DNA from 3 places in the Streptomyces sp. NPDC085937 genome. Region 2 is predicted to be linked to each of the others. Evidence: riboswitches for the same ligand, from Rfam matches in the RefSeq annotation. Region 2 holds a riboswitch; each other region holds the start of a gene.
What was found. A riboswitch is a leader RNA that binds a small molecule or an ion and turns the genes downstream of it on or off. The one in region 2 is predicted to bind thiamine pyrophosphate.
Positions count from the first base shown of each region.

Region 1 (6,878 bases), on a different contig from region 2:
AGGGGACGGGTCAGGGGAGGACAAGGGATCCGAAGCCCCCGCCGGGCCCCTGTCCGCCCTAGCATCGAGTGCAGGACATCATCGACACGACCCGGCACGTGGCGGGCGGAGAGGTAAGGACGAGGGCGATGCGAGAGATCTTCACGGGACTGCCGTGGTGGGTGAAGTGGATCGCGGTGCCGGTCATCGCCCTGGTGGTGTTCGGCGGACTGATAGCGAGCGTGGTCGGCTTCGTGATCGGCCTGCTCTTCAAGGCGCTGGTGTTCGTCGCCCTGATCGGCGGACTGATCTACGTCGTGCGGAAGTTCACGACGAGCTCCTCGTCGCGCGGCGACTGGTGATCCGGCGGGAACCGGCGAGGCGGTAACGGGAAGCGCCGGTTCCCTCGGGTGGGGGAAGTTTCTGCACAGGGCCTCCTGCGTGCGGTGACGGGCCGTTAGAGTCCGGAACTCGACGCGGGGCCGGTCCCCGCGAGCGGCGACCCCACCACCCGTGTTCCCCGCACGGGCTGCCCCCTCGCGTTACGGGAGTGACCCTTGGCCACGACTGGCACCGCCTCCGCACAGAGGACCGCGGTTCCCGCGCAGCCGCGATCGCCGGCGCCTCCCGCGTCCCCCGGCGCGACCCTCATCGGTTCGGTCCAGCGCGCCATGCGCCTGCTGGAGACCGTCGCCGGGCACGAGCACGGGGCACCGGCCAAACAGCTCGCCCGGGAGACCGGGCTTGCCCTTCCCACGACCTATCACCTGTTGCGCACCCTGGTGCACGAGGGCTATCTGCGCCGCGACCGGGGGCTGTTCTTCCTGGGGGAGGCCACCGAGCGGTTGAGCAGCAGCGGAGCACAGCAGAAACGTCGCAGCACGGTCACCGACACCCTCGCCCGCTGGCGGGACGTGGTGGGTGTCCCCGTGTACTACGCGGTGTACCGCGACGGTGAGATCGGTGTGGTCGGCGTCGCCGACACCCCGGGCAATCCCGCCGTCGAGGAGTGGGCCGACTTCCGCGAGACCGGCCACGCCCACGCCCTCGGCCAGTGTCTGCTGGCGCAGCTCGACGAGGGGGCCCGGCGTGACCACCTCGACCGTTACCCCGTGCGGCCGGTCACCCCGTACACCGTGCGCGACTCCCACAGCCTGCTCCGGCGTCTCGAACGGTCCGAGGGGACCGATCTGGTGACCGAGCGTCAGGAGTACGCGCTCGGGACGGTGTGTGCGGCGATCCCCCTCACGATCGGCACCATGGCGGCGTCCGTGGCCATCTCCCTGCCCGCGCACCAGGCCGACCGCCTCGCTCCCGCGGTCCAGCAGTTGCGGTCCGAGATGCGCCGTCTGCTCGGGTCGCTCGCGCTGTCTATCAGTATCTGAAAACTCACTCCTTGTGATCTGCTGTGTACGTTCAGCAAGATTCCCTCTAGTGTCAGGGTCCATGCCCGGCCAGTCCGCGGCGAATGACGGGGTAGGCGATGCGCGAATCCGTACAGGCAGAGGTCATGATGAGCTTTCTCGTGTCGGAAGAGCTTTCCTTCCGCATTCCGGTGGAGCTGCGTTATGACACCTGCGATCCCTACGCGGTGCGGCTGACCTTCCATCTGCCCGGCGACGCTCCCGTGACGTGGGCGTTCGGGCGGGAACTGCTGGTCGACGGCGTGGGCAGGCCCTGCGGCGAGGGCGATGTGCGGGTCGCGCCGGTCGACCCCGACACCCTGGGCGAGGTGCTGATCCGGCTCCAGGTGGGCAGCGACCAGGCGCTGTTCCGCTCCTCCACGGCACCGCTCGTGGCCTTCCTCGACCGCACCGACAAGCTGGTGCCGCTGGGGCAGGAAGGGGCGCTCGCCGACTTCGACGCACACCTCGACGACGCGCTGGACCGGATCCTCGCGGAGCAGAGCGCCGGCTGAACGTTGCGCCGATCGGGTGGGTCGGGGTGGCGTAACGCTTCAGCGCTGCGGCCCGGGTCCTCCGCCCGCGAGCGGGACCGTACGTCAGCGTTTGCGGCGCCGGCCGCGTCCGCCGCGTGCCGCTGCCGGTCCGGGCTCCGGCGCGTGTCCCACCGGCTGCTCGTGGCTCCCGGCCTGCCCGGGCACCGGGGCCCGGTCCGCCGTGCGGTCGGCAGAGACGACCAGCGCGGCCAGGGCCGTGGTGACGGGCACCGAGGCGACCAGGCCGATCGAGCCGATCAGGGTCCGCACGATCTCCTCCGCGACCAGTTCGCTGTTGGCGACCGTCCCCATGCTGCTCTGTGCGACCGAGAACAGCAGCAGCAGCGGCAGCGCGGCGCCCGCGTACGCGAGGACCAGCGTGTTGACCACGGAGGCGATGTGGTCGCGGCCGATGCGGATGCCCGCGCGGTACAGCGCGCGGCGTCCCATCGCCGGGTTGGCCTCGTGCAGCTCCCAGACCGCGGACGTCTGGGTGACGGTCACGTCGTCGAGGACACCGAGCGACCCGATGATGACGCCCGCGAGCAGCAGACCGCTCATGTCGATACCCGGGTAGAGGCCGTGGATCAGACCGGTGTTGTCGTCGGTGTTGCCGGTCAGCGCCGACCAGCCGATGAACACCGACCCCAGAACGCCGATCAGGAGCAGCGAGACGAGGGTGCCGAGCACCGCCACCGAGGTGCGGGCGGACAGCCCGTGGCAGAGGTACAGGGCGAGCAGCATGATCAGGCTCGCCCCCACCACCGCCACGACCAGTGGGTTCGAGCCCTCCAGGATGGCCGGCAGGATGAAGAAGTTGAGTACCAGGAAGCTGACCGCCAGCGCGACCAGCGCCATGACGCCCCGCAGCCGGCCCACGGCCACGACGGCGAGCGCGAAGATGCCGGCCAGCAGCGCCAGCGGGAAGCGGCGGTTCACATCGGCGACCGAGTACTGCAGGTCCTCCGGCGCCGAGGGCTCGTAGGCGACCACGACCTCCTGGCCCTCGCTCAACTGCCGGGACTGGTCCGGCTGTACGAGCTCGCTGAACGTGCGGCCCTTGTCCTTGCCGGTGTCGACCCGGATCGTCGCCTTTTTGCAGGTGCCCTTCGCCCGCTGTTCGGCCGAGGAACCCTCGGCCGTGGAGGTGTCACCGGTCGGGACGCCCGCCGAGGGATTGGCGGACGCGCAGTTCACGGGTACGACCTCGGTGACCGTGGCCTCGTGCGTCTGCCGGTCGAAGCCGACCCCGGTGCGCTCGTGGGCCGGGGCACCGCCCGGCCACAACACGGCCAGCCCGACCAGCACGGCCCCGGCGAAGGGGATGAGGATCGCCGCGATGACTTTGCGCAGGTGCCGGGAGACGGGCGCCGCAGGTCCGTGGCTGTGACTGTGCCCGTGTGAGGTGGTCCGGGTCCCGGCCGTAGGCTCCTGCGCGCCCTCGTGACCGCGGCCCGTGGTGTGGCCGTGTGTGTCCAGGCGTCGGTGTGAACCCGTGTGTTCGTGCGCGCCCACATGCCCCGGGCCGGGGCCGTGCACGTGCCCGGAGCGGGCGTCGGCGCCGTGCGGAGGCTCGGACGGCGGATACGGGGGCGGAGAGTTCGAGGTCACCGCCCGATCATCGCAAGAAGGAAGGGTGCCCTCTGTTCACCGCGCCAGAAAGGACGCTAGCGTGGAGGCACCTTTTGTACACGCGGGAGCTCGGAGCACCGGGCTGAGAGGGCGCTGACCTCCGTCCCAGCGATGTTCCACGTGAAACATCACCGACTTCGAGTGATGTTTCACACGGAACGTCAGCAGACGGAATCCGCTGCGTCGACCGCCGAACCTGTTACCGGGTAATGCCGGCGTAGGGAGTAGGTCTCATGACCAACAAGGACGCACGCACGCCTGCCTCCACGCAGAACCCGACGGAGACGTCGGAGGCCACGGAGGCCGGGAAGTCCATCGGCTGGCACAAGGCGTACGTCGAGGGCAGCCGCCCCGACCTGCGGGTGCCGGTCCGTCAGGTGCACCTGACCAACGGGCGTTCGGTCACGCTGTACGACACGTCCGGCCCGTACACCGATCCGCTCGTCGACACCGACGTCCGCCGGGGACTGGCCCCGCTGCGCGAGAACTGGATCATCACCCGCGGTGACACGGAGGAGTACGCGGGCCGTCCCGTCCGTCCCGAGGACGACGGAATCAAGCACACCTCGCCGCGCGGGGGCCTGCGCAACCTCGACGCCGTCTTCCCCGGTCGGCCGCGTCAGCCGCGCCGGGGTCGCGAGGGGCGTGCGGTCACGCAGCTGACGTACGCGCGCCGTGGTGAGATCACGCCCGAGATGGAGTTCGTGGCGATCCGGGAGAACGTCTCTCCCGAGGTGGTCCGCGAGGAGATCGCGGCGGGCCGCGCGGTGCTGCCGGCCAACGTCAACCATCCGGAGACGGAGCCGATGATCATCGGCAAGCGGTTCCTGGTGAAGGTCAACGCCAACATCGGCAACTCGGCGGTGACCTCCTCCATCGAGGAGGAGGTGGAGAAAATGACGTGGGCGACCCGCTGGGGCGCCGACACGGTCATGGACCTCTCCACCGGCCGCAACATTCACACCACCCGCGAGTGGGTGCTGCGCAACTCCCCCGTCCCCATCGGCACCGTGCCGCTCTACCAGGCGCTGGAGAAGGTCGACGGCAAGGCCGAGGAGCTGACCTGGGAGATCTACAAGGACACGGTCATCGAACAGGCGGAACAGGGCGTGGACTACATGACGGTCCACGCGGGCGTCCGCCTGGCGTACGTCCCGCTCACCGCGAACCGCAAGACCGGCATCGTCTCGCGCGGCGGCTCGATCATGGCCGCGTGGTGCCTGGCGCACCACAAGGAGTCGTTCCTGTACGAGAACTTCGAGGAGCTCTGCGAGATCCTCGCGGCGTACGACGTCACCTACTCGCTCGGCGACGGCCTGCGGCCCGGGTCGATCGCGGACGCCAACGACGAGGCGCAGTTCGCGGAGCTGCGCACGCTCGGGGAGCTCAACAGGATCGCGAAGAGCTTCGACGTCCAGACGATGATCGAGGGTCCCGGACATGTCCCGATGCACAAGATCAAGGAGAACATCGACCTCCAGCAGGAGATCTGCGAGGAGGCCCCGTTTTACACGCTCGGCCCGCTCACGACGGATGTCGCGCCCGCGTACGACCACATCACCTCGGGCATCGGCGCGGCGATGATCGCCTGGTGGGGCACGGCCATGCTCTGCTACGTCACGCCCAAGGAACACCTGGGCCTGCCCAACCGGGACGACGTCAAGACCGGCGTGATCACGTACAAGATCGCGGCTCATGCCGCCGACCTCGCGAAGGGTCATCCGGGCGCCCAGGAGTGGGACGACGCCCTGTCCGACGCCCGCTTCGAGTTCCGGTGGGAGGACCAGTTCAACCTGGCCCTCGACCCGGACACGGCCCGCGCCTTCCACGACGAGACGCTCCCGGCGGAGCCCGCGAAGACGGCCCACTTCTGCTCGATGTGCGGCCCGAAGTTCTGCTCGATGAAGATCAGCCAGAGCATCACGGAGCGGTTCGGCGGTGAGGCGGCCGAAGGGGCCACGGCCGAGGAGATCGCCGAGGGGATGCTGCAGAAGTCGAAGGAGTTCGCGCAGTCCGGGAACAGGGTCTACCTGCCCATCGCGGACTGAGCGCCGGCCGGGTGGCTCCTTGCTCCAAAGGAGCCACCCGGTCTCCGCCACGGGGTGCGCACCGCTCAGGAGAGGCGGGCGGACGGTGGGGGAACCGGCTTGGTGTGCGACGGTGAGCCTCGTACGGTCGGGTGCGTGATGAGCGTGAGCGCCGGTGAGCCGCGCAGATGCGGGGTCGCTCCGTCCCGGGATGCGGGCCCGGACGGGTCGCGCTGCTCTCGCGACGATCACCGTGGGGAGCGTGGGAGGTCGGCTCTCCAGGTCACCAGGCCAGGCCGGTCCGCCTCGTCGAATCCCACGGCGAACGGTTCGTCGCCCTCACCTGTCACCAGGTGGATGGTGCACTCCGTCACGCTGTCGCCGGGTGGCACCATCGTGGCGACCCAGTCGGACGGGCAGCCAGGAATGCCGGTGTCGTCGACGAAGGGGGTCTTCCCCGGTATCTGCCGTCCGCCTCGCGTCAGGAGGCGGACGCGACTGCCCTGGTCGGTGTAGAGGTCGTGCGGCCCGGGGTTGGTGTAGGTGATCACCACGTAGTACGGGACGCCGCGGCGCTCGCTCGCGGTGGCGACCAGGTCCAGGTCCTCGATGTCGGCCGCGTCGCCGCGGCGGACGGAGACCAGCGTGGCGGGAAGTTCGAGGACGCCGTCCTCGTCGGCATCGTGCCGGACGCGGCGGACGGCACCCGGCTCCGCCAGCTTCGCGGACACCGCCTCGGGACCGCCCTCGACGGGCCAGACGGCGACCGAGCCGCCCTCGTCGTGGTAACCGCCGGCGTAGTGGGTCAGGGACAGCACGCCGACCCCCTCGGGCAGCACGAAGGTCAAGCAGGACTCGAACGAGGCGCCGGGCGCCAGCGTCCTCGGCGCGGTGTCCGCGCACGGCAGGTCGACCCCACCGGGTCTGCCGCCGCTGATTCTGACCTCCTCCCCGTGCTCCCAGTCGGTGCCGTTGAGGGAGAAGTTGCTGTCCACCATGTAGGCGTGCGGAATCGTCCGCCGGCCGGTGTTGGTGACCTCGAAGGTGACGTAGTGAGGGACCTTGCCCTTCAGTTCCTCGTCCACGCGTGCCCCGCGCATGTCCTCCTCCGAGCCCCGCACCAGGCTCTTGACCGTGATCCGGACCTCGTCGGTGTCCCGGTGCACGATGTTCCGTGCACCGGCACGCACCGGCAGATCGGTCCAGGAGGCCGGCCTCTCCGGAGCTTGTGCCACGGCTCCGCCCGCGTCCTGGTCCCCCGTGCACCCGGTGAGGAGAGCCATTGCCGCCGCGCCCACGGC
Region 1 covers NZ_JBITSH010000007.1:164,458-171,335, reverse strand. The annotation lists gene ACIF8S_RS17335 (DUF5326 family protein) at 129-341, shown strand; gene ACIF8S_RS17330 (IclR family transcriptional regulator) at 537-1,364, shown strand; gene ACIF8S_RS17325 (SsgA family sporulation/cell division regulator) at 1,463-1,897, shown strand; gene ACIF8S_RS17320 (YibE/F family protein) at 1,982-3,529, opposite strand; TPP riboswitch at 3,602-3,791, shown strand; gene thiC (phosphomethylpyrimidine synthase ThiC) at 3,784-5,598, shown strand; gene ACIF8S_RS17310 (hypothetical protein) at 5,826-6,878, opposite strand, start outside.
Region 1: linked by a shared signal. The riboswitch ahead of thiC (phosphomethylpyrimidine synthase ThiC) and the one ahead of thiO (glycine oxidase ThiO) in region 2 are both predicted to bind thiamine pyrophosphate.

Region 2 (6,878 bases):
TCGGCGCCGTAACCGGCGGGCTGCGGGCGGGAGTCGAACGCGTCGGCGTCGCCGCGGGACGTCTCCGGGTCGGCGGCCTCCGGGCCGGGCTCGTCGTCACCGCCGCGGCCGCGGCCGCCCTTGACGGCGGACAGCATCGGCGCGTTGACCGCCCAGCCGGACTGGAAGCCGCGGCGGAACGACAGCGTGACGTAGGTCTGCCCGACGGCGAAGGCCGCGGCGCCCAGTCCGATGACGACGACCGACGGGATGAGCACGCCGAACACGACGCCGAGGAACCCGGCGAAGGCGAGCAGCCTCCAGCGCAGGCGCGCCTTGTACTGCAGCAGCACCTCACCCAGCAGCCACAGCGCGACGATGCCGAACGCGATGTAGAGGACCGTCCAGCCCATGTACGCCCCTCTCCCAGTGGTCGTTACGCAGTGTGTCGTATGTGCGTGCGACCGGTCTAGGCCTGCGGGGGGTGGTGCAGGCCCAGGTTCTCGTAGATTTCCAGCGTCGCCGTGGAGTTGTTGAGCGTGATGAAGTGCAGACCGGGCACTCCCTCGGCCAGCAGCCGCGCGCAGAACTCCGTGGCGAAGTCGATACCGATGGAGCGTACCGCCGCCGGATCGTCCTTCGCTGTGAGGATCCGCTCTTTGAGGGCGTCGGGGAACACCGCATTACTGAGCTTTGGCAACCGTTCCAGCATCTTCACGCTGGTCACGGGCATGACCTCGGGGATCATGGGGGTCTCGCAGCCCGCCGCGTCGACTCGGTCACGCAGCCGCAGATACGACTCGGGCTGGAAGAACATCTGGGTGATCGCGTAGTCGGCGCCGGCCCGGCACTTGTCGACGAAGTGGGCGACGTCGGTGTCCCAGTCGGCCGACCGGGGGTGCATCTCGGGGAAGGCGGCGACGCCCACGCAGAAGTCGCCCGACTCCTTGATGAGCCGGACCAGTTCGGCCGCGTAGGTGAGGCCCTCGGGGTGCGGCACCCAGTCGGCCATGGGGTCGCCGGGCGGGTCGCCGCGCACGGCGAGCATGTTGCGGATCCCGGCGTCGGCGTACTGGCCGATGATGTTGCGCAGCTGGGCGACGGAGTGGTCCACCGCGGTGAGGTGCGCGACCGGGGTGAGGGTGGTGTCGGCGGCGATCTGCTCGGTCGCCTTGACCGTGCCGGCGCGGGTGGAGCCGCCGGCACCGTAGGTGACGGAGACGAAGCTGGGCGCGACGGCCTCGACCCTGCGGAGCGCGTTCCACAGGTTGCGCTCGCCCTTCTCGGTCTTGGGGGCCCAGAACTCGAACGAGTACGTCGTCTTCCCGGCGGCGAGCATGTCGCGCACGGTGCGTGCGCGGTCCGTCCTGGTGGATGCGGTTCCGAGGGCCATACCGGCAGGTTAGCCACGGGGCGGCGGTCCCCCAACCAGAAGAGGGATATTTGTCTGATTTGCCGACTTGCTGTCCACAGTGTGGACAAACTTGAGACGCCGTGGGCTGCCCGTGGGCTCCCGCGCCGCGCCACGGGGGTCAGCCCGCGTCCGCGGCCTCCCGCACCCGGCGGGCCAGGGCGGAGGCCGCCGCTTCCGGGTCGTCGGCCTCGGTGAGGGCGCGGACCACGACCACCCTGCGGGCACCGGCGTCCAGCACCTGGTCGAGGTTGGCCAGGTCGATCCCGCCGATGGCGAACCAGGGACGGTCGGTGCCGAGCCCGGCGGCGTAACGGACCAGGTCCAGGCCGGGTGCGAGGCGGCCGGGCTTGGTGGGGGTGGGCCAGCAGGGGCCGGTGCAGAAGTAGTCCACGCCGGGCTGGACGGCGGCCGCGGCGGCCTCGGACTCGGCGTGGGTGGAGCGGCCGATCAGGACGTCGTCGCCGAGGAGCGCGCGGGCGGCGGGAACGGGCAGGTCGCCCTGGCCGAGGTGGAGCACGTCGGCGCGGGCGGCGTGGGCCACGTCGGCGCGGTCGTTGACCGCGAGCAGCTTGCCGTGCCGGGCGCAGGCGTCGGCGACGACCGCCAGGTGCTCCAGCTCCTCGGCGGCCTCCATGCCCTTGTCCCGCAGCTGCACGACGTCGACGCCGCCGGCGAGCACGGCGTCCAGGAACTCCGGGAGGTCTCCCTGCCGCTTGCGTGCATCGGTGCACAGGTAGACGCGGGCGTCGGCCAGCCGGGCGCGCACGGTGTCGGTCATGGGGTCCCCCCGGAACGGTCTCGACGGCACGGGTCGGCCCCGCGCATGATCTGCCGCCGGAACCCTATGCCGTCCTCAGGGACAACTCCTTCCAGGGGCGCGGGGAACTGCGCGACCAGCCCCAACGGACTCGCGCCCCCACGGCGTCCCACCGACCAGAGCACCGGGCCCCGGCCGGCGGGAACACCGACAGGCGGGTGGGCAGGGATTCAGACCGCGAGAGCCTGCGCCCGACGCTTCACCTCCGTGCCACGGTTCTCGCTCAGCGCCTGCGCGGGCGTGCCCGGCAGGCTGGGGTCGGGGGTGAACAGCCACTCCAGCATCTCTTCGACCGTGAAGCCGTCGTCCCGCAGGAGCGTCAGGGTCCCGGTCAGGCCCTTGACGACCTTGTCCCCGTCGATGAAGGCGGCGGGGACGTGCAGTGCGCGGTTCTCACCCCGGCGTACGGCGATGAGCTGGCCGTCCTTCACCAGCTGCCGGACGCGCGTCACCTCGACGCCGAACTGTTCGGCGATGTCGGGAAGGGTGAGCCAGGCGGGGACGAGAGCATCGATCTTTGCGTCAATCTCGGTCACGGGACAAGCCTGCCACCTGCCACCGACAGTCGGAAGCCGACCCCGTCCGGCCGGGCGGGCGCGTCGTGCGGAGGACGGACGCGTCGTGCGGAGGACGGACGCGTCGTGCGGAGGACGCGCGCCCGGGGTCACGCCGTCGCCGACTTCAGCGGCCGCGCCGGGTCCGCCACCCGCTCCGGGTCCATCGCGGCGCCCGCCTCGATCAGCCGGCGTCCCTGCGCCAGGTCCCGGGGCCGCCCCACCGCGAGCAGCGCGACCAGACGGTCCCCGCGCAGCCAGCACACGCTCCACGCCGGGCCGGCCGGGTCCCCGCGCCACACCGTGCGGTCGGCGTCCGCGTGGTGCCCCGCGTACTGCACGAAGCGGCCGAACTGCTCGGACCAGAAGTACGGCACCGGGTCGTACACCTCGCCACCCCCGCCGACGATGTTCGCGGCGACCGTGCGGGGGCCCTGGAGGGCGTTGTCCCAGTGGTGGACCAGCAGGCGCTCGCCGTAGCGGCCGGACGGGAAGGACGCGCAGTCGCCGACGGCGTACACATCCGGCAGGGAGGTCGCCAGGTGCTCGTCCGCGACGACCTCGCCGTGCGTGCCGAGGGCGATCCCGGAGCCGGTCAGCCAGGCCGTGGCGGGGCGGGCCCCGATGCCCACGACCACCGCGCCGGCGGGCAGCCGCGTGCCGTCGTCGAGGAGCACGGCACCGGATTCGACGGCCCGTACGCGCGCGTGGGTGCGCAGCGTGACCCCGGCCTCGGCGTACCAGGCGGCCATCGGCGCGGCGACCTCGGCGGGCAGCGCCCCCACCAGCGGCCGCTCCTCGGCCTCCACGACGGTGACCGCGCAGCCCGCCTCGCGGGCCGCCGTGGCGAACTCCGCGCCGATCCAGCCGGCGCCGACCACCACGACGTCGTGCTGCGCGGCGAGCACCGGCCGCAGCCGTGCCGCGTCGTCCAGGGTGCGCAGCAGATGCACGCCGGCGACACCCTCGGTGCCGGGCAGCCGGAGCGGTTCCGCGCCGGTGGCGAGCACCAGCACGTCGTACGGGACGGGCCCGGCCTCGGTGTCCAGTTCGTGGTCGCCGGGGCGCAGGCCCAGCACCTCGCAGCCCAGCCGCAGCCCGATGCCGAGCTCCTCGAAATCCACGTCGAACGCGGAACTCTCGGCCGTGCCCAGCAGCACCGCCTTCGACAACGGCGGCCGGTCGTACGGCTGGTGGGGCTCGGCCCCGATCAGCGTCACCTCACCGTCGAAGCCCTGCTCCCGCAGCGCGGCCGCGGTCTGTACGCCCGCCATGCCCGCGCCCGCCACCACGACCCGCCGCGGCGCGGCCCCTCCCGGTTCCTGCGTCTGCTCGCTCACCCGCTCACCATAGACACCCGCGCCCGCCGCGCCGGACCCCTCGTCGCTCCCCCCGCCGGACCCCTCGCCGCTCCCCCCGCCGGGTCGCCGCCCCTCCCGCGCGGGGGACCCCGCCGCCCCTCCCACGCGGGGTCCCTTACGGGTGCCGCGTGGCGCGGGCTAGGGTGGCCCGCGTACACGCACTCGCGGGAGCCCGGACGCACCGGGCTGAGAGGGAGGCTGGCGGCCTCCGACCGTACGAACCTGATCCGGGTCATGCCGGCGAAGGGAGGGGCTGGACGCCCATGTCGCCCACGCGTAGCGCAGACGTCCTCGTCGTCGGGGGCGGGATCATCGGTCTGGTCACGGCCTGGCGGGCCGCGCAGGCCGGACTCGCCACGGCCGTCGTGGACCCCGAGCCGGGCGGCGGCGCCGCCCGGGTGGCCGCCGGGATGCTGGCCGCCGTCACCGAGCTGCACCACGGCGAGCAGACGCTGCTGGGCCTCAGCCTGGCCTCGGCGCGCCGCTACCCGGCCTTCGCCGCCGAGCTGACCGAGTACACCGGCCAGGACCTCGGCTACCGCCGCAGCGGCACCCTCGCCGTGGCGCTGGACGCCGACGACCGCGCGCATCTGCGCGAGCTGCACGCCCTGCACCAGCGCTCCGGCCTGGACTCGCAGTGGCTGTCCGGACGGGAGTGCCGCCGCCTGGAGCCGATGCTCGCGCCGGGCGTGCGCGGCGGGCTGCGGGTGGACGGCGACCACCAGATCGACCCCCGACGGCTGGCGTCCGCCCTCGTGACCGCCTGCGAGCGGGCCGGTGTCATCCTCCACCACACCTGGGCCGAGCAGCTGGTCGTCGCCGGCGACCGGGCGCGCGGTGTCGTCACCGCGGCCGGTGACGAGCTGGGCGCGGGCCAGGTGGTGCTCGCCGCGGGCAGCTGGAGCGGCAGGCTCGCGGGCGTCCCGCAGGACGTGCTGCCCCCGGTGCGGCCGGTCAAGGGGCAGGTGCTGCGGCTGGCGATGCCCGACCGGCCCGAGCCCTTCCTGAGCCGCACGGTGCGGGCCGTGGTGCGCGGCAGCCACGTCTACCTGGTGCCACGTGAGAACGGCGAGCTGGTGATCGGCGCGACCAGCGAGGAGATGGGCTGGGACACCACCGTCACGGCGGGTGGCGTCTACGAGCTGCTGCGTGACGCCCACGAGCTGGTCCCCGGCATCACCGAGCTGCCGCTGACCGAGACGATCGCCGGTCTGCGCCCCGGCTCCCCCGACAACGCGCCGCTGCTCGGCCCGACGCGGCTCCCGGGACTGCTGCTGGCCACCGGCCACCACCGCAACGGCGTCCTGCTGACGCCCGTCACCGGCGACGCCATGGCGCGGGCGCTGACCACCGGCGACCTGCCCCAGGAGGCCCTCCCCTTCTCGCCCCGGCGCTTCGGCGCCCCCGTCCTCGCGGAGCAGCCCGTATGACCACCCGGGTCACCACCGTCACCGTCACCGTCAACGGCGAGCCCCGCCGGTTCCCGCCCGGAACCGCCCTGGACCTCGTCGTCAGGTCGCTCACCGCCGCGCCCTCCGGGGTGGCCGCGGCCCTCAACGAAACCGTCGTCCCGCGCGCCCAGTGGCCCGCCACCCCCCTGACCGAAGGGGACCGGGTGGAGGTCCTCACCGCGGTCCAAGGAGGCTGACATGGCCGACGATCCCTTCGTCCTCGGCGGCCGGGCCCTGACGTCCCGCCTGATCATGGGGACCGGCGGGGCGCCGAGCCTCGACGTGCTGGAGCGGGCGCTGGTGGCGTCCGGGACGGAACTGACGACCGTCGCCATGCGGCGGGTGGACCCCTCGGTGCACGGGTCCGTGCTGTCGGTGCTGCGGAAGCTGGGCATCGGGGTGCTGCCGAACACCGCCGGGTGCTTCACCGCCGGGGAGGCCGTGCTCACCGCGCGGCTGGCCCGGGAGGCGCTCGGCACGGACCTGGTGAAGCTGGAGGTCATCGCCGACGAGCGCACCCTGCTGCCGGACCCGGTCGAGCTGCTGGACGCGGCGGAGACGCTCGTCGACGACGGCTTCACGGTCCTGCCGTACACCAACGACGACCCGGTGCTGGCCCGGAAGCTGGAGGACGTGGGCTGTGCGGCGGTCATGCCGCTCGGCTCGCCGATCGGGTCGGGTCTGGGCATCCGCAACCCGCACAACTTCGAGCTGATCGTGGAGCGGGCCGGGGTGCCGGTGATCCTGGACGCCGGGGCCGGCACCGCCTCCGACGTGGCGCTGGCGATGGAGCTGGGCTGCGCGGGCGTGATGCTGGCGTCCGCCGTCACCCGCGCCCAGGAACCGGTGCTGATGGCGTCCGCGATGCGGGGCGCGGCGGAGGCGGGACGGCTCGCGCGGCGGGCGGGACGCATCCCCCGGCGGCACTTCGCGCAGGCCTCCTCCCCCGTCGGGGGCCGGGCCGCGCTGGACCCGGAGCGGCCCGCGTTCTGACCCCGTGTCCGGGCCCGCGTTCGGACGCGGTCGGGTAACACAGGTCACAGGTCCGCTCCAACGGCGGTTGATCGGGCCGGAGCTGTCCTCGCGGACTCGTAGACTCGCTGCGTGGACACGACCCTTCAGGACCCGCTGGTCGGGCAGGTGCTCGACGGCCGCTACCGCGTCGACGCGCGGATCGCCGTCGGCGGGATGGCCACGGTCTACCGGGCCCTGGACACCCGTCTCGACCGCATCCTCGCGCTCAAGGTGATGCATCCCTCGCTCGCCTCCGACGCCTCCTTCGTGGAGCGCTTCATCCGCGAG
Region 2 covers NZ_JBITSH010000012.1:109,620-116,497, forward strand. The annotation lists gene ACIF8S_RS24445 (hypothetical protein) at 1-392, opposite strand, end outside; gene metF (methylenetetrahydrofolate reductase [NAD(P)H]) at 449-1,372, opposite strand; gene thiE (thiamine phosphate synthase) at 1,512-2,171, opposite strand; gene ACIF8S_RS24460 (Rv2175c family DNA-binding protein) at 2,381-2,746, opposite strand; gene ACIF8S_RS24465 (NAD(P)/FAD-dependent oxidoreductase) at 2,875-4,104, opposite strand; TPP riboswitch at 4,280-4,391, shown strand; gene thiO (glycine oxidase ThiO) at 4,389-5,555, shown strand; gene thiS (sulfur carrier protein ThiS) at 5,552-5,773, shown strand; gene ACIF8S_RS24480 (thiazole synthase) at 5,775-6,569, shown strand; gene pknB (Stk1 family PASTA domain-containing Ser/Thr kinase) at 6,681-6,878, shown strand, end outside.

Region 3 (6,878 bases), on a different contig from region 2:
CGCGATCATCTACGTGATCCTTCGCTACGTCCGCGGACGCCGCACGGCCCGTGCGGAGGCGACGCGGTCCTGAGCCGGGATGCCGCTGTCCTCACGGGTGCGGTGCTCGCCGCCCAGGTCGGGAAGGTGCGGGCAGCCGGCGGGTGAGCCTCGCCGGGCCGTGCCCGGGCCGCCCGAGGTGGTCCGGCAGCGATCCCGGCGAGCGCGGCCGGCCGGTGTGGTCATCGGCACCCGCAGGTCACCCATGTGGATCTGCGACACTGGTACAGCCATGCCTAAGCCCGGAGAACTTACATTCGTCGCGCCGCGCGGAGTCAAGAAGCCGCCGCGGCATCTTGCCGATCTCACGCCTGCCGAGCGCAAGGAGGCGGTTGTCGCGGTCGGTGAGAAGCCGTTCCGTGCCAAGCAGCTCTCGCAGCACTACTTCGCGCGGTACGCGCACGACCCGGAGCAGTGGACCGACATCCCCGCCGGCTCGCGCGGGAAGCTGCAGGAGGCGCTGCTTCCTGAGCTGATGACCGTCGTGCGGCATCTGTCGACCGACGCGGGGACGACCCGCAAGACGCTGTGGAAGCTGTTCGACGGGACCCTCGTCGAGTCCGTGCTGATGCGGTACCCGGACCGGGTCACCATGTGCATCAGCTCCCAGGCCGGCTGCGGCATGAACTGCCCGTTCTGCGCGACCGGGCAGGCCGGGCTCGACCGGAACCTGTCGACCGCCGAGATCGTGCACCAGATCGTGGACGGGATGCGGGCGCTGCGCGACGGCGAGGTGCCCGGCGGACCCGCGCGGCTGAGCAACATCGTGTTCATGGGCATGGGCGAGCCTCTCGCCAACTACAAGCGGGTCGTCGGCGCCATCCGCCGGCTCACCGACCCCGAGCCGGACGGGCTCGGGCTGTCGCAGCGCGGCATCACCGTGTCGACGGTCGGCCTGGTGCCGGCCATCCACCGGTTCACCGAGGAGGGCTTCAAGTGCCGCCTCGCCATCTCGCTGCACGCCCCTGACGACGAGCTGCGCGACACCCTCGTCCCCGTGAACACGCGGTGGAAGGTGCGCGAGGTGCTCGACGCCGGCTTCGAGTACGCGGCCAGGTCGGGACGCCGGCTGTCCATCGAGTACGCCCTCATCCGGGACATCAACGACCAGGCGTGGCGGGGCGACCGCCTCGGACGGCTCCTCAAGGGGCGGCCCGTGCACGTCAACCTCATCCCGCTCAACCCGACGCCGGGGTCCAAGTGGACCGCGTCCCGGCCCGAGGACGAGAAGGCGTTCGTCGAGGCGATCGCCGCGCACGGTGTGCCGGTGACGATCCGGGACACCCGTGGTCAGGAGATCGACGGGGCGTGTGGTCAGCTCGCCGCGAGCGAACGGTAGTCTGACCCGGGTACGTACATCTTCATATTCCGACAGGGGAGCGCCACAGCGCTGAGAGTGCGGCACCGGCCGCAGACCCTCCGAACCTGGCCCAGGTCATTCTGGGTAGGGAGATCGGTCATCACTCGAGCTGTTGCGCCCTGCCCGGGACCCCGCCCAGGGGTTCCGGGCAGGGCCGCGTCTCTTCCTGGTCACTCCAGGAGGAATCAAGTGGACATCACCAAGAAGGTCATGGTCCTGGCCGTCGGGCTGGGGCTCGTCACGCTGTCCGCCTGCGGGTCGTCCGGCGACGACGGCGGCAGCGGTACCGGCTCCAGGACCGTGACCCTCGTCAGTCACAACTCGTGGGCCGTGTCGAAGGACGTCGTCGCCGCCTTCGAGAAGCAGTCCGGCTACAAGCTCAAGGTCCTCGAGGACGGCGACGCGGGCCAGGCCGTGAACAAGGCGATCCTGACCAAGGACAACCCCCAGGGCGACGTCTTCTTCGGCGTCGACAACACCCTGCTGTCCCGCGCCCTCGACAACGGGCTGTTCCAGTCCTACGAGGCCAAGGGATCCGACCAGCTGCTGCCCGAGTACCGGGTGGACGAGGACGAGCACCGGGTCACCCCGGTCGACACCGGTGACGTCTGCGTCAACTACGACAAGGCCTGGTTCGAGGACAAGGGCCTGACCCCGCCGAAGTCCCTCGACGACCTGGTCAAGCCCGCCTACAAGGACCTCCTGGTCGTCGAGAACGCCGCCACCTCCTCACCCGGCCTCGGCTTCCTGCTCGGCACCGCCGCCAAGTACGGGGACGAGGGCTGGCGGGACTACTGGAAGAAGCTCAGGGCCAACGGCGTCAAGGTGGTCGACGGCTGGGAGCAGGCCTACAACGAGGAGTTCTCCGGCTCGGCCGGCGGCAAGGAGGCCAAGGCGGACCGGCCGCTCGTCGTGTCGTACGCCTCCTCGCCGCCCGCCGAGGTGATCTACGCCGACCCGAAGCCCGACACCGCGCCCACCGGCGTCGCCGAGGGCACCTGCTTCCGGCAGGTCGAGTACGCGGGGCTGCTGAGCAACGCGAAGAATTCCGAGGGCGGCAAGGCACTGCTCGACTTCCTGATCGGCAAGACCTTCCAGGACGACATGCCGCTCAACATGTTCGTCTACCCGGTGCGCGAGGGTGCGTCCGTGCCTGAGGAGTTCGTGAAGTTCGGGCCGCAGGCGAAGCAGCCGCAGACCATGGACCCGGTGAAGATCGCCGAGAACCGTGACCAGTGGGTCAAGTCGTGGACCTCGCTCGTACTGAAGTGAGCCCGCGCCGGCGCGGGTGGTGGCGCCGGAACGCGGCACGGCTCGGCCTGTTGGCCGTGCCGGCCGCGTTCTTCGCGGTCTTCTTCGCCTACCCGGTCACCGCGATCGTCGCGCGCGGGCTGAAGACCGACGGCGGCTGGCAGCCCGGGCGGATCGCGGACGTGCTGGCCCAGTCCGACATCCGCCAGGTGCTGTGGTTCACCACCTGGCAGGCGCTCGTCTCCACGGGCCTCACGCTGGTGATCGCGCTGCCCGGCGCCTACGTCCTGGCCCGTTTCGACTTCCCCGGCAAACAGATGCTGCGGGCGGTGATCACCGTGCCGTTCGTGCTGCCGACGGTCGTCGTCGGCACGGCGTTCCTCGCCCTGGTCGGACGCGGCGGACTGCTGGACGAGCTGTGGGGCGTGCGCCTCGACACCACCGTGTGGGCGATCCTCCTCGCGCACGTCTTCTTCAACTACGCCGTGGTCGTCCGCACCGTGGGCGGGCTGTGGTCCCAGCTCGACCCGCGTCAGGAGGAGGCCGCGCGGATGCTCGGCGCCTCCCGTCTCACCGCCTGGCGTACGGTCACCCTGCCGGCGCTCGCCCCCGCCGTGGCCGCCGCCGCGCTGATGGTCTTCCTGTTCACCTTCACCTCGTTCGGCGTGGTGCAGATCCTCGGCGGGCCCACCTTCTCCACCCTCGAAGTGGAGATCTACCGGCAGACCGCCGACCTCTTCGACCTGTCCACCGCCGCCGTCCTCACGATGATCCAGTTCGCCGCCGTCGGCCTGATCCTCGCGCTGCACGCCTGGACCGTGCGGCGTCGTGAGACCGCGCTGCGCCTCGTCGACCCCTCGGTGACCGCGCGCCGGCCGCGCGGCGCAGGGCAGTGGGCGCTGCTCGGCGGAGTCGTCGCCACGGTGGCCGTGCTGCTCCTGATGCCGCTCGGCGTACTGGTGCAGCGCTCCTTCGGCAGCGCCGGCCTCGGCTACTACCGGGCGCTGACCGACGGCGACGGGGGAGTGTTCCTCGTCGCGCCCATCGAGGCGGTCGGCAACTCGCTGCGCTACGCCGTCGCCGCCACCGTGATCGCTGTGGTGATCGGCGGGCTCGCCGCCGTCGCGCTCACCCGGCGGGACGCGGGGCGGCTGGTGCGCGGCTTCGACGCGCTGCTGATGCTGCCGCTCGGGGTGTCCGCGGTGACCGTGGGCTTCGGCTTCCTCATCGCGCTCGACGAGCCGCCGCTGGACCTGCGCGCCTCCTGGATGCTGGTCCCGCTGGCGCAGGCACTGGTCGGCGTCCCCTTCGTCGTACGGACCATGCTGCCGGTGCTGCGGGCGGTGGACGTACGGCTGCGGGAAGCGGCGGCGGTGCTCGGGGCGTCGCCGTGGCGGGCGTGGCGTGAGGTGGACCTGCCGCTGGTGCGGCGGGCGCTGCTGATCGCGGCCGGGTTCGCCTTCGCGGTGTCTCTCGGGGAGTTCGGGGCGACGGTGTTCATCGCGCGGCCGGACAACCCCACCCTTCCGGTGGCCGTGGCGCGGCTGCTGGGACGGCCCGGGGACCTCAATTACGGCCAGGCCATGGCCCTGTCGACCATCCTGATGATCGTGTGCGCGGTGGCGCTGCTGGTGCTGGAGCGGCTGCGGACCGACCGGAGCGGGGAGTTCTAGATGCTGCTGAGCCTTCAGGACGCGACCGTCCGCTTCGGCGGGCGGGCGGCGCTGGACGCCGTCGGCCTCGACGTCGCCGAACACGAGATCGTCTGCGTCCTCGGACCCAGCGGCAGCGGCAAGTCCACGCTGCTGCGCGTGGTGGCCGGGCTGCAGCCGTTGGACGCCGGGCGGGTGCTGCTCGGCGGGAAGGACCAGTCGGGCGTGCCCGCGCACAAGCGGGGGGTCGGGCTGATGTTCCAGGACCACCAACTGTTCCCGCAGCGGGACGTGGGCGGCAACGTGGCCTTCGGGCTGCGCATGCACGGGCTTCCGCGCGACGAACAGGCGCGGCAGGTCGGCGCGTTGCTGGAGCTGGTCGGTCTCCCCGGGGCGTCCCGGCGGGCCGTCGCCGCGCTCTCCGGAGGGGAACAGCAGCGCGTGGCACTGGCCCGCGCCCTCGCCCCCAGCCCGCGGCTGCTGATGCTCGACGAGCCGCTCGGCCAGCTCGACCGGTCGCTCAGGGAGCGGCTCGTCGTCGAACTGCGTGAGCTGTTCGGCCGGCTGGGCACCACCGTGCTCGCCGTGACGCACGACCAGGGCGAGGCGTTCGCGCTGGCCGACCGGGTGGTGGTGATGCGGGACGGCCGGATCGCCCAGTCAGGCACACCGCTGGACGTCTGGCAGCGGCCCGCCGACGCCTTCGTGGCCCGCTTCCTCGGCTTCGAGAACGTCGTCGAGGCGGCCGTCGCGGACGGTGTCGCCGTCACCCCCTGGGGCAAGGTCCCGGTGCCGCGGGACGCTCCCGGGGGCACGCGCACGCTGCTGGTCCGGCCCGCCGGTGTCCGTCTGGTCCCGGCGGACGAGGGGCTGCGCTGCACGGTGACCGCGCGCACCTTCCGCGGCACCCACGTCGCCGTGCGCCTCCAGCCCGAGGGCGCGCCCCCGCTGGAGGCGGCCTGCGCGCTCAGGGACGCCCCCGGGACGGGAGACGTGACCGGCGTGGAGTTCGACGCCGCGGAAATCGCCGTGCTCGGCTGATCGCCGTTGCCTAGGGTGAGCCGCATGACACGACTCGCCCATGAGCGCTACTGCCACGAGATCGCCCACCAGGTCGGTCAGTTGAGGGCGGTGGTGACGTCCGGCACCGACCTGTCCCGCGCGGTCCCGACGACCCCCGACTGGTCGGTGGAGGAGCTGGTACGGCACCTCGGCGGCGCCCTGCGGTGGGTGGCCCTGATGGTGCGCACCGGGGCCGTGGAGGAGACCCCCGAGGAGGACGTACCGGACTTCGACGGGCCCGAGGCCCGGGGTGACGCCGCCGCGCTGGACGCCTGGCTGGCGGAGAGCGGCGAGCTGGTCGTGGGCGCGCTGCGGGCAGCCGGACCGGACGCGCGGGTGTGGAGCTGGGCGGGGACCGACAACGCCGGTTTCTGGGCCCGCCGTATGACGCACGAGGTGACGGTGCACCGCGCCGACGCCACGCTCGCCGCCGGGCTGCCCTACGAGGTCGCGCCCGAGGTGGCCGCCGACGCGGTCGACGAGTGGCTGGAGATCGTGGAGTGGGCGCAGCGGACGCTGCCCGACGACGAGGTGCACGGGCTGCGCGGGCCGCTGCGCACCCTCCACCTGCACGCCACCGACACCGAGGCGGAGTGGCTGATACGGCTCGACGAGGACGGCGTGTCCTGGAGCCACGGCCACGAGAAGGCCACGGTCGCCCTGCGCGGGCCGCTGACCTGGGTGCTCCTCGCCTTCTACCGCCGCATCCCGCTGGACGATCCCCGCGTGGAGGTGCTCGGCGAACGCAAGGTGCTCGAACACTGGCTGGAGCTGGCCTCGTTCGGCTGAGCGTCCGGTGAACGGCGAGCGGCCCGCCCCCGGAGGGGACGGGCCGCACGTGGTTCCGTGAGGCGTCAGCGCTGGCTGTTCGCCCCGCGGCGGCGCATGCCGAAGAAGACCGCGCCGCCACCGATGGCGACCAGGGCGGCCGCCACACCGGCGATCACACCGGTGTTGGAGTTGGCACCGGTCTCGGCGAGGTTGGACTCACCGGCGGGGGAGGGCGCGTTGTCCGACGTGTCGGCCGGCGGGGCGGAGCTCTCGCTCTCCGACGGCGCCGGGCTCGGCTCCTCGCTCTCCTCGGCCGGGGCCGAGGACGTCACCGACGGCGTGGGCTCGGGGGCCGGGGGCTCCTCCTCGTCCTCCTTGCACGGCATCGACGGCGTGGTCAGGTTGGGCTTGATGTCCTCGTCGACGTAGGGCTTCGCCGAGACGTGGATGCGGTAGACGGCGTTCGGCTTCCAGTCCTCCTCGAAGGTGATGGTCGTGCCCTCCTTGGAGCCCTTGACCACCTGCTCGCCGACCTTCTCGATGTCGGCGCCGTTGTTCTGGAGGAACACGGTGACGGTGGCCGGGACGCCGGCCGGGTCGACGTCGGTGACGGTGATGACACCCTTGTCACCGTCGCACTTCGCCTCGGCCGAGAACTCGTTGATGTTGCACGCCGCGGCGTTACCGGCGACACCGAGCGCGAGCGCCGCGGACGCGGAGACGACACCGAGGGCGCGCACGGA
Region 3 covers NZ_JBITSH010000019.1:78,538-85,415, forward strand. The annotation lists gene ACIF8S_RS30160 (hypothetical protein) at 1-73, shown strand, start outside; gene rlmN (23S rRNA (adenine(2503)-C(2))-methyltransferase RlmN) at 272-1,378, shown strand; TPP riboswitch at 1,403-1,508, shown strand; gene ACIF8S_RS30170 (thiamine ABC transporter substrate binding subunit) at 1,589-2,671, shown strand; gene ACIF8S_RS30175 (ABC transporter permease) at 2,668-4,323, shown strand; gene ACIF8S_RS30180 (ABC transporter ATP-binding protein) at 4,324-5,343, shown strand; gene ACIF8S_RS30185 (maleylpyruvate isomerase family mycothiol-dependent enzyme) at 5,368-6,153, shown strand; gene ACIF8S_RS30190 (LAETG motif-containing sortase-dependent surface protein) at 6,219-6,878, opposite strand, start outside.
Region 3: linked by a shared signal. The riboswitch ahead of ACIF8S_RS30170 (thiamine ABC transporter substrate binding subunit) and the one ahead of thiO (glycine oxidase ThiO) in region 2 are both predicted to bind thiamine pyrophosphate.